Regions from separate parts of the Mesorhizobium sp. M0052 genome, predicted to be linked through region 2. Evidence: predicted binding sites of a transcription regulator. Region 2 holds the regulator's gene; the other holds the start of a gene.
What was found. Region 2 encodes HrcA, which represses chaperone genes, less so after heat shock. Its sites were predicted from a motif close to GTTAGCACTCNCNNNNNGNGAGTGCTAAC; they were not measured.

Region 1: a site for HrcA is predicted at 3,316-3,344, ahead of NKJ77_RS10555 (co-chaperone GroES). Genes of this name have one in related genera too.

What each region holds. Positions count from the first base shown of each region.
Region 1 covers NZ_JAMYUS010000006.1:264,777-269,598, reverse strand. Annotated here, with positions in the region: gene NKJ77_RS10570 (trimethylamine methyltransferase family protein) at 1-893, shown strand, start outside; gene NKJ77_RS10565 (hypothetical protein) at 907-1,071, opposite strand; gene groL (chaperonin GroEL) at 1,208-2,836, opposite strand; gene NKJ77_RS10555 (co-chaperone GroES) at 2,901-3,263, opposite strand; gene NKJ77_RS10550 (hypothetical protein) at 3,511-3,774, shown strand; gene NKJ77_RS10545 (DUF1488 family protein) at 3,771-4,037, shown strand; gene NKJ77_RS10540 (hypothetical protein) at 4,081-4,248, opposite strand; gene NKJ77_RS10535 (hypothetical protein) at 4,280-4,489, opposite strand; gene NKJ77_RS10530 (DUF3168 domain-containing protein) at 4,707-4,822, shown strand, end outside.
Region 2 covers NZ_JAMYUS010000007.1:80,143-84,964, forward strand. Annotated here, with positions in the region: gene NKJ77_RS11240 (PQQ-dependent sugar dehydrogenase) at 1-1,038, opposite strand, end outside; gene NKJ77_RS11245 (hypothetical protein) at 1,145-1,345, opposite strand; gene hrcA (heat-inducible transcriptional repressor HrcA) at 1,381-2,466, opposite strand; gene rph (ribonuclease PH) at 2,623-3,339, shown strand; gene NKJ77_RS11260 (VOC family protein) at 3,530-3,940, shown strand; gene rdgB (RdgB/HAM1 family non-canonical purine NTP pyrophosphatase) at 3,940-4,587, shown strand; gene hemW (radical SAM family heme chaperone HemW) at 4,587-4,822, shown strand, end outside.

The DNA.
Region 1 (4,822 bases), on a different contig from region 2:
TCTCGCAGGACGAGTTCCTTGCCGGCGTCCATTGCTATACCGTCATCAACACCAATTCGCCGCGCCAGCTCGATATCCCGATGGCGCAGGGCATCATCGACTTCGCCAAGGCCGGCCAGGTGTCCATCATCACGCCCTTCTGCCTGGCCGGCGCCATGGCGCCGATCACCGTCGCCGGCGCATTGACGCTGCAGCATGCCGAGGCGCTGGCTGGTCTCGCGCTGGCGCAGCTGGTGCGGCCGGGCGCACCGGTGGTTTACGGATCCTTCTCCTCCAATGTCGACATGAAGTCCGGCGCACCGGCCTTCGGCACGCCCGAGCACGTCAAGGCGACGCTGGGCGCCGGCCAGCTGGCGCGCTTCACCGGCCTGCCTTGGCGGTCCGGCGGCGGCAGTGCGGCCAACATTTCCGATGTGCAGGCGGCGCACGAGACGCAGTTCGCGCTGTGGGGCTCGGTGCTTGCCGGCGCCACCGTCTGCATCCATGCCGCGGGGTGGCTGGAGGGTGGCCTCAGCGTCTCCTACGAGAAGCTGATCACCGATATCGAGGCATTGCAGACGGTTGCCGAACTCTGTGCTACGACCCCCGGCGACAAGGATTCGATCGGCTTCGAGGCGATGGCCGAAGTCCAGCCGGGCGGGCATTTCTTCTCCGCCGGCCACACCATGACGCGCTACCGCACCGCCTTCTACGAGCCGCTGGTCGCCGACTGGTCGAATTTCGGCAGCTGGACGCAGTCCGGTTCGAAGTCGGCCACCGAGCGCGCCACCGGCATCTGGAAGCGGACGCTGGCCGAGTTCCAGCCGCCGGCGTCGGCCGTTGCCACATCCGATGTGCTCGACGAGTTCATTGCCCGCCGCACCGAAGAGGGCGGAGCGTTGCCGGTGTCCTGAGGGTTGGCAGCCGTCACATCGGCCGCTTGTCGCCGGTCTTCGACGGCTCGCGGCGAATCGGCCCGGCATCGGCCTGCCTGTGCTTGTCGGCGGCAATCCGGCGGATGCGATCGAAGCGGCTCTCCTCCGCCGGCTTGGTCGCGGATACAGCGTTTGACTTCGGGGCGAATGTGATCATCTGTCGATCTCCCTGTCGTTGATGACTGGTCTTGACTGACTGACGGAAATTCCTGGCTCGCCGGGGAAATGTCCCCGGCAGCCTGTTCTGATTTATGCCCGCCCAGATTCCCAGGCGGGCAATTTTCGGGCGATGGTCAGTAGCCGCCCATGCCGCCACCGCCGCCCGCAGGCGCCGCATCCTTGGCCGGAACGTCGGTGATCATCGCTTCGGCGGTGATTAGAAGGGCGGCGATCGAGCCGGCGTCCTGCAACGCGGTGCGCACCACTTTCGCCGGGTCGACGATGCCGGCCTTGATCATGTCGACATAGACCTCGTTCTGGGCATCAAAGCCCTGATTCTGGTCCTTGCTGTCGGACAGCTTGCCGACGACGATCGAGCCTTCGACGCCGGAATTCTCGGCGATCTGGCGGATCGGCGCTTCAAGCGCCCTGAGCACGATCGAAATGCCGGCGGTCACATCGTCATTGGCGCCGGTCAGGCCGGCCAGAGCCGATCTTGCGCGCAGAAGCGCCACGCCACCGCCGGGCACGATGCCTTCTTCCACCGCCGCGCGCGTCGCATTCAGCGCGTCGTCGATGCGGTCCTTCTTTTCCTTCACTTCAGACTCGGTGACGCCGCCGACGCGGATCACGGCGACGCCGCCGGCGAGCTTGGCCAGCCGCTCCTGCAGCTTCTCCTTGTCATAGTCGGACGTGGTTTCCTCGATCTGGCCCTTGATCTGCGCGATGCGCGCCTGGATGGTCGCCTTGGTGCCGGCGCCGTCGATGATCGTGGTGGTGTCCTTCTCGATCAGTACGCGCTTGGCGCGGCCAAGCATCTCGATGGTGACGTTTTCGAGCTTGATGCCGAGATCCTCGGAAATCATCTGGCCCGATGTCAGCACGGCGATGTCTTCCAGCATCGCCTTGCGGCGATCGCCGAAGCCCGGCGCCTTGACGGCCGCGACCTTGAGGCCGCCGCGCAGCTTATTGACGACCAGCGTCGCCAGTGCTTCGCCTTCGACGTCTTCCGAGATGATCAGCAACGGCCTGCCGCTCTGCACCACCGCCTCGAGGATCGGCAGCATCGCCTGCAGATTGCCGAGCTTCTTCTCGTGGATGAGCACGTAAGGCTCTTCCAGCTCGACGCGCATCTTGTCGGCATTGGTGACGAAATAGGGGCTGAGATAGCCGCGGTCGAACTGCATGCCTTCGACGACGTCGAGTTCGGTGTCGGCGGTCTTGGCCTCCTCGACGGTGATGACGCCGTCATTGCCGACCTTGTCCATCGCCTTGGCGATCATGGCGCCGACGCTGGCATCGCCATTGGCGGCGATGGTGCCGACCTGCGCGATCTCGGCCGACGACTTGACCTTCTTGGCCTTCGCCTTGATGTCCTTGACCACGGCGGCGACAGCCTGGTCGATGCCACGCTTGAGGTCCATCGGGTTCATGCCGGCGGCAACCAGCTTGGCGCCTTCGCGCAGGATCGATGCGGCCAGCACCGTGGCGGTGGTGGTGCCGTCACCGGCGAGGTCGTTGGTCTTCGAAGCCACTTCGCGCACCATCTGCGCGCCCATGTTCTCGAACTTGTCGGCAAGCTCGATTTCCTTGGCCACCGTCACACCGTCCTTGGTGATGCGCGGCGCGCCATAGGCCTTGTCGATGATGACGTTGCGGCCCTTGGGGCCGAGCGTGACCTTCACCGCATTGGTGAGGATCTCGACGCCGCGCAGCATGCGGTCGCGCGCGTCGGTGGCGAATTTGATTTCCTTGGCAGACATTTTTTTCAATCCCGTTGGTGTGGTGAAGCAAGCGGCTCGCCGGAGCCTGGCAAAGCCAGGCCGGTCAGGCGGCCTTCTTGGCTTTGACGCTTTTCTCGGTGACGACCGTCCCGCTCTTTCCGATATTGGCCGTCTCGCTCTTGTCGATGACGCCCATAATGTCGGCTTCCTTCATGATCAGCAGGTCCTCGCCGTCGATCTTGACCTCGGTGCCCGACCATTTGCCGAACAGGATGAAGTCGCCGGCCTTGACTTCGAGCGGAACAAGCGCGCCGTTTTCGTCGCGTGCGCCCGGCCCAACGGCGATGACTTCGCCTTCCTGCGGCTTTTCCTTGGCATTGTCGGGAATGATGATGCCACCCTTGGATTTGACATCGCCTTCGGCGCGCCGGATGACGACGCGGTCGTGGAGTGGCCGAAACTTCATGAGAACTTCTTTCTGGGGCCGGCATAGGCGACCGCGCCGTTCTTATAGGCGTGTTGGCACTCGATAGATAGGAGTGCCAAAAATTATTCGTGGTCAAAATTAAATATTAAAAAGTATTATGATGTCTGCCGGGTTCGAAACGTCGCGAGGCGCCTAGATATTTCGAAAAATTGAATTTCGAGGCCAAAGCGACTATTTATATCGTAAGTTCGATTTCACAATTTCAGGCACGAAGGAGATTTAGGCGATGGCCGAAGGCAATCAGAGCATCATGGAAAAAGCTGAAGCCCGCTTCATGGACAAGCAGAAGAAGACGGCCGAGCGCAACAAGGCAACCTCCGACTACATGTCCGAAGCGAGGGCCAGGGAGATCAAGACAGCAAGGCTCAGGGAATTGCGCCTGGCCAAGGAAGAGGCCGACCGCGTCGCGGAAGCCTTGAACCCGACACCGAAGAAGAAGCGGGCGACAGTCAAGAAAGCCGCCGCCGCGCCGAAGGGGGGCACGTCATGAGCCTGACATTCCCCAATCCAAGTCGCTTCTATGACGAGGCCGGCAAGCGCATCCGCTTTGTCGGCCACGACGGCATGTTCCAGATTTCCTTCTCTGTCGCAGCCGATGCCCTCTCGAAGGCACCATCAGGGACGGCGACCGCGGAAGCCACCTATCTGGCGGCTTTCGACACCGCGTCCAGCTCCATCCATGACATTGCCAGCAAGGCCTACGCCCGCACCCGCAAGAGCATATATGTGCTCACAGCCGCGGATTTCGGTTAGCGCGCGTTCGTCTTGCAATCAGAGCGGCTGAGATCAGCGTGCGTCAGGACTTGCGGTCGGCTTTTGCCCGCCGCTTGACGTCCCGGCTGTTCAGGCGGTCGGCCATCGCTTCCGCATCGCGCAAATTCATGGCCACCATTACCTGTTGCTTAAGCTCGACAGGCTGGCCGGTGAAGATGTCGAAGATAGTCCAGCTCTCGGGCTCGTCCATGCGCAACGCGTAGCGGTTTGTCATATCGGCATCAGGCCTTTGACATGAAAAATGCCGCCGCCAGGATCAGGATTGTCCAGGCCACCACCGACAGCTTTAAGGCCAGGCCGCCATGCATTGAAAGTATCTCGCGCATGCGCAGGGCCACGGTGCTCTTCGACAGGGCGGGTGCTGCCGCAATCGCGACCGGGGGCTTGACGCCGAGCTTTCCAAAAGCCGGCAGCAGCGGTGGCGTTCGCATGAAATGACCTCGAATTGCCGGAGAAAACAGGGCTCCTCATAACACCCTTCTTGAAACTCCCCGCATGCCAAATAGAACCCGGTCCGTGAAAGGGCCATGCCGCCCGATTCGCCGCCTTCCATCAGGCGGATCGTCATCTGGCGAAATCCGTGCAACGCGGTTAGGTTGCGCGCGAAACTGAGGTTGTTCAAAGCGTGACAGGCGAACGGAGACGACGATGACGGCGCCCGGCGATTTGCTGCAAGCCTTGTTCATGAGATTGAAGAGCGATGCCTCGCTGACGGCGCTGCTCGGCGGCGCCGGGTTGCGCGAGCAGGCGGCCGACAGTGCCGC
Region 2 (4,822 bases):
ATGCGCCTGCATCAGCACGTCGGGCACGGTGACCGAGCCGGCGAGGTCTGGGCGCGCGCCCTCGTGACGCGGGTCCTCGTTGGCGCCGATATAATACCAGGGCCAGCCATAGAAGGCGCCGTCCTTGACTGAGGTGGCATATTCGAACGGCACATCGTCGCCGAGACCGTCGCGCTCGTTGACGACACACCACAGCGCGCCGGTGGCCGGCTGCACGGTCATGCCCGAGCAATTGCGCAGGCCGGTAGCGAGGATGCGGCCATTCTTGCCGTCGGGGCCGAAGGCCAGCACGTCGGCACGGCCATCCTCGGAACCCCAGGTGGCGCCGAGTGGCTGTGATTTTGCCCAGGCGTCAAGGCCGCCCTTCGGTGCCTTCTGCATGCCCTCCGCGACGTTCGATCCGGAGCCGACCGAGAGATACAGCGTCTTCCCGTCCGGCGAGAAGGCGATATCGCGGGTCCAGTGGCCGCCGGTAGGGATGTCGGAGACAATCGTCTCCGGTTCGCCGGAGGCTTTAAGGTCGCCGTCGCGATAGGCGTAGCGGACCACGCTGTCGTTGTTGGCGACGTAGACCCATTGCGGCTTGTCGCCAGGCGGGTAGAAGGCGATGCCATAGGGCTGGTTGAGATTGTCGGCAAAAATGCCCTCTTCGGCCGGCTTCGCGCTACCCTTGGCCAGCCGATAGACGCGGATCTGGTTGGCGTCACTGTCGGCGACGAACAGGTCGCCGTTCGGCGCCACGCGCACGACCCGCGGATTGGAAATGCCGGAAGCAACCAGTTCGGCCGAAAACCCAGGCGGCAGGACGGGCTTCGCGCCCTCGGGCCGATCGCCGAGGCCGGCGCTGTTGGAGGCGGATCCGGTGATGTTGGGTCTTTTCAGATCATCCGGCCTAATCAGCCGGCGCACACCTGGCTTGTCGGCCGTCCAGTCGCCGAAAGCGTCCTTGCCGGTCAGCAGCAGTTGATCAGCCTGCTGGGCGAAGGCGCTGGTGGCCAGAAGCAGGGCAAGGCCTGCGAAGCCGGCAATCCGGATCATGCTGTTCTCCTCGAACTCGCGCCGGTCGGCGCGTCACGACAAGGGAGATATTGTGCGGCCGCCGCAAAAGAGAAGCGTGCGCGCGCAGATTCGACGAGAGAACCGCTCAACTTTCCTCTTCGACGTCCAGATCGTCGTCGAGACGCTTTTCCAATGCGACAAGATCTTCCGGCAGCGGCAATCCCATGGCGCGCATTTCGCGCAGTTTTTCGCGCAGCTGCTCCTGGATTTCGTGCTCGTCCTCCGGCTGGTTGACCATTTCTTCGAGCAGCATGCTGATCTGGGCCTTGAACGATTCAAGCGCCATTCTGCGCCCTCCTTACGGTGATCCCGGCTTCGGAATTATCTTAACATCCGGGTAATCAATTGGGCCGTGTAGTCGACCATCGGCACGATGCGGGCATAATTCAGCCTGGTCGGGCCGATGACGCCGAGCGCGCCGACGACGCGGGCGTCCTTGTCGCGGTAAGGCGCCACGACCAGCGACGAGCCGGAGAGCGAGAACAGCTTGTTTTCCGAGCCGATGAAGATCCGCACGCCGGGGCCGTCCTCGGCGAGGTCGAGCAGCTGGATCAGCCCGTCCTGCGTCTCCAGATCCTCGAACAGGTGGCGCAGCAATTCGATATCGGCCTGGGCGGTGACGTTTTCGAGTAAATTGGCGCGGCCGCGCACGATAAGGCGCGCCGGCAGGCCGCTGTCGGCGCCGGCCCACACCGCCAGGCCTTTCTCGACCAGGTCCTGCGACAACGTGTCCAGCGCTGCCCGGGTCTCGTCCTTGATACGGGCGATCTCGATGCGCGCCTCGGCGAGCGTGCGGCCCCTGATATGGGCGTTGAGGAAGTTGGAGGCCTCGTGCAGCTGCGAGACGGTGATGCCGGCCGGCAGGTCGACGACGCGGTTCTCGACATCGCCATTCTGCGACACCATCACCGCCAGCGCCTTGGTCGGCTCGAGCTGGATGAACTCGATGTGCTTCAGCGCCACCTCGTTCTTGGTGGCGAGCACCAGGCCGGCGCCGCGCGACATGCCCGACAGCATCTGGCTGGCCTCGGTCAGCATGTGTTCCAGCGTCGCGCCCGAGCCGGAGGCGCGCACCTGCGCCTCGATGACCCGGCGTTCCTCGTCGGAGAGATCGCCAAGCTCCATGAAGGCATCGACGAAGAAGCGCAGGCCGGTCTGGGTCGGCAGGCGCCCGGCCGAGATGTGCGGGGCATAGATCAGGCCGAGATGTTCGAGGTCGCTCATCACGTTGCGGATGGTGGCCGGCGACAGCGACGACGGCAGGATGCGCGACAGGCTGCGCGATCCCACAGGCTCACCGTCCTTCAAATAGGATTCGACGATGCGCCTAAAAATGTCGCGCGAACGCATGTCGAGCGATTGCAGCGCGGGCGCCAGCAGACTGGGTTCGGTGACTGCCTTGGTCATTCGAGCCAAAAACCTCCGGCCCAAGGATATAGACTTCCATCACCCTCGCGCAACCCGGCGTCTGTGCCAGATCGCCCGGCCTTTTCCTTTGCGCCATGGGCTGCATGCGTCTACAAGCCGCCGACGCAACCGTAAAAAGAACAGAAAGAGGCCTCGATGCGCCCTTCCAAACGCCAAGCCGACGAAATGCGCGCCATCTCGTTCGAGCGCGGCGTCTCCAAACACGCCGAAGGCTCGTGCCTGGTGAAATTCGGCGACACGCATGTGTTGTGCACGGCAAGCCTGGAGGAAAAGGTGCCAGGCTGGATGCGCAATTCCGGCAAGGGCTGGGTGACGGCGGAATACGGCATGCTGCCGCGTTCGACCGGCGAGCGCATGCGCCGTGAAGCCTCGGCCGGCAAGCAAGGCGGCCGCACGCTGGAAATCCAGCGGCTGATCGGCCGCTCCTTGCGCGCCGTTGTCGACCTGCAGGCACTGGGCGAACAGCAGGTCACCGTCGACTGCGACGTCATCCAGGCCGATGGCGGCACCCGCACGGCCTCGATCACCGGCGGCTGGGTGGCGCTCTACGATTGCCTGCGCTGGATGGAAGCGCGGCAGATGGCCAGTGTTGCCAAGGTGCTGAAGGACCATGTCGCGGCAATTTCCTGCGGCATCCATGACGGCCAGCCGGTCATCGACCTCGACTACATTGAGGATTCATCTGCCGGCACCGACGCCAATTTCGTCATGACCGGCAAGGGCGGCATCGTCGAGATCCAGGGCACCGCCGAGGGCGAGCCGTTCTCGGAAGGGCAGTTCGCGGAGCTGATGGGCCTGGCCAAGAAGGGCATTCAGCGGCTGGTGAGCTTGCAGCAGATGGCTGTGGCCTGATTGAATTTAACGTGATGACGTCGGCGATCCTTCACACCCCCCTCTGGCCTGCCGGCCATCTCCCCCGCAAGGGGGGAGATCAGAGGTCGCTACCGTTTTCGCCAACCATCAACGTTGAGACGCCGCCAGCGGAACTGCCAATCTCCCCCCTTGCGGGGGAGATGCCCGGCAGGGTAGAGGGGGGTGCCTGATGCAACCCTCCGCTATTCTTGAGTCAGCGCTTTACGTCACGGATCTCGCCGCTGCCGAGACCTTCTACTCCGATGTCCTCGGCCTCCCTCTCCTCGGCAAGGTCGACGGCCGCCATCTCTTCTTCCGCTGCGGCCCGGGCGTGCTGCTCATCTTCAACGCCGAAGCCACCAAAATCCCGCCGGCGCCCGATGCGCGGCTGAAAGTGCCGCCACATGGCACGGTCGGCGAGGGCCATCTCTGCTTTGCCGCAAGTGAGGATGAACTCGCACAGTGGAAGGCGCAACTTGAGGCGAAAAACATCGCCATCGAAAGCGAATTCGAATGGCCGCAGGGCGGGCGCTCGATCTACATACGCGACCCCTCGGGCAATTCGATCGAATTCGCCGAGCCAAGGATCTGGGGCCTTTGATGCATTCTCTCGATGGAAAGAAGATCGTCGTTGCCAGCCACAATGAAGGCAAGCTGCGCGAATTCGCCGATTTGATGGGTCCGTTCGGCTTCGAGGCGAAGTCGGCCAAGGACTACGGCCTGCCGGAACCGGAGGAGACCGGCACCACCTTCGAGGAAAACGCCTACATCAAGGCCTTCGCCGCGGCTAAGGCGACCGGCCTGCCGGCGCTGTCGGACGATTCGGGCCTGTGCGTCGACGCGCTCGACGGCGCCCCCGGCGTCTACACCGCCAATTGGGCCGAAGCTCCCGATGGCAGCCGCGACTTCGGGATGGCCATGCAGCGCACCGAAGTGGCCTTGCAGGAGGTCGGCGCCGCCGAGCCAGCGCAGCGCAAGGGGCGGTTCGTCGCCGTCATCTGCCTGGCCTTCCCCAATGGCGAGGCTGAATATTATCGCGGCGAAGCTGAGGGAACGCTGGTGTGGCCGCCGCGCGGCGAACTCGGCTTCGGCTACGACCCGGTGTTTTTGCCCGACGGTTTCGACAAGACGTTCGGCGAGATGAGCGCTGAGGAAAAACACGGCTGGAAGCCCGGTCAGCCGACGGCGCTGTCGCACCGCGCCCGCGCCTTCCAGAAATTCGCCCGCGCCAGGTTAGGCTCAGCTTAATGTCGCTGGACCGCAGCCCGGGCTTCGGCGTCTACATCCATTGGCCGTTCTGCGCGGCCAAATGCCCGTATTGCGACTTCAACAGCCATGTCCGTCACCAGCCGGTCGACCAGGAGCGCTTTGCCCGCGCCTTCGAGACCGAGCTGAAGACGATGCGCGAGCGGACCGGGGCGCGCGAGGTGACCAGCATCTTTCTCGGCGGCGGCACACCGTCGCTAATGCAGCCGCAGACGGT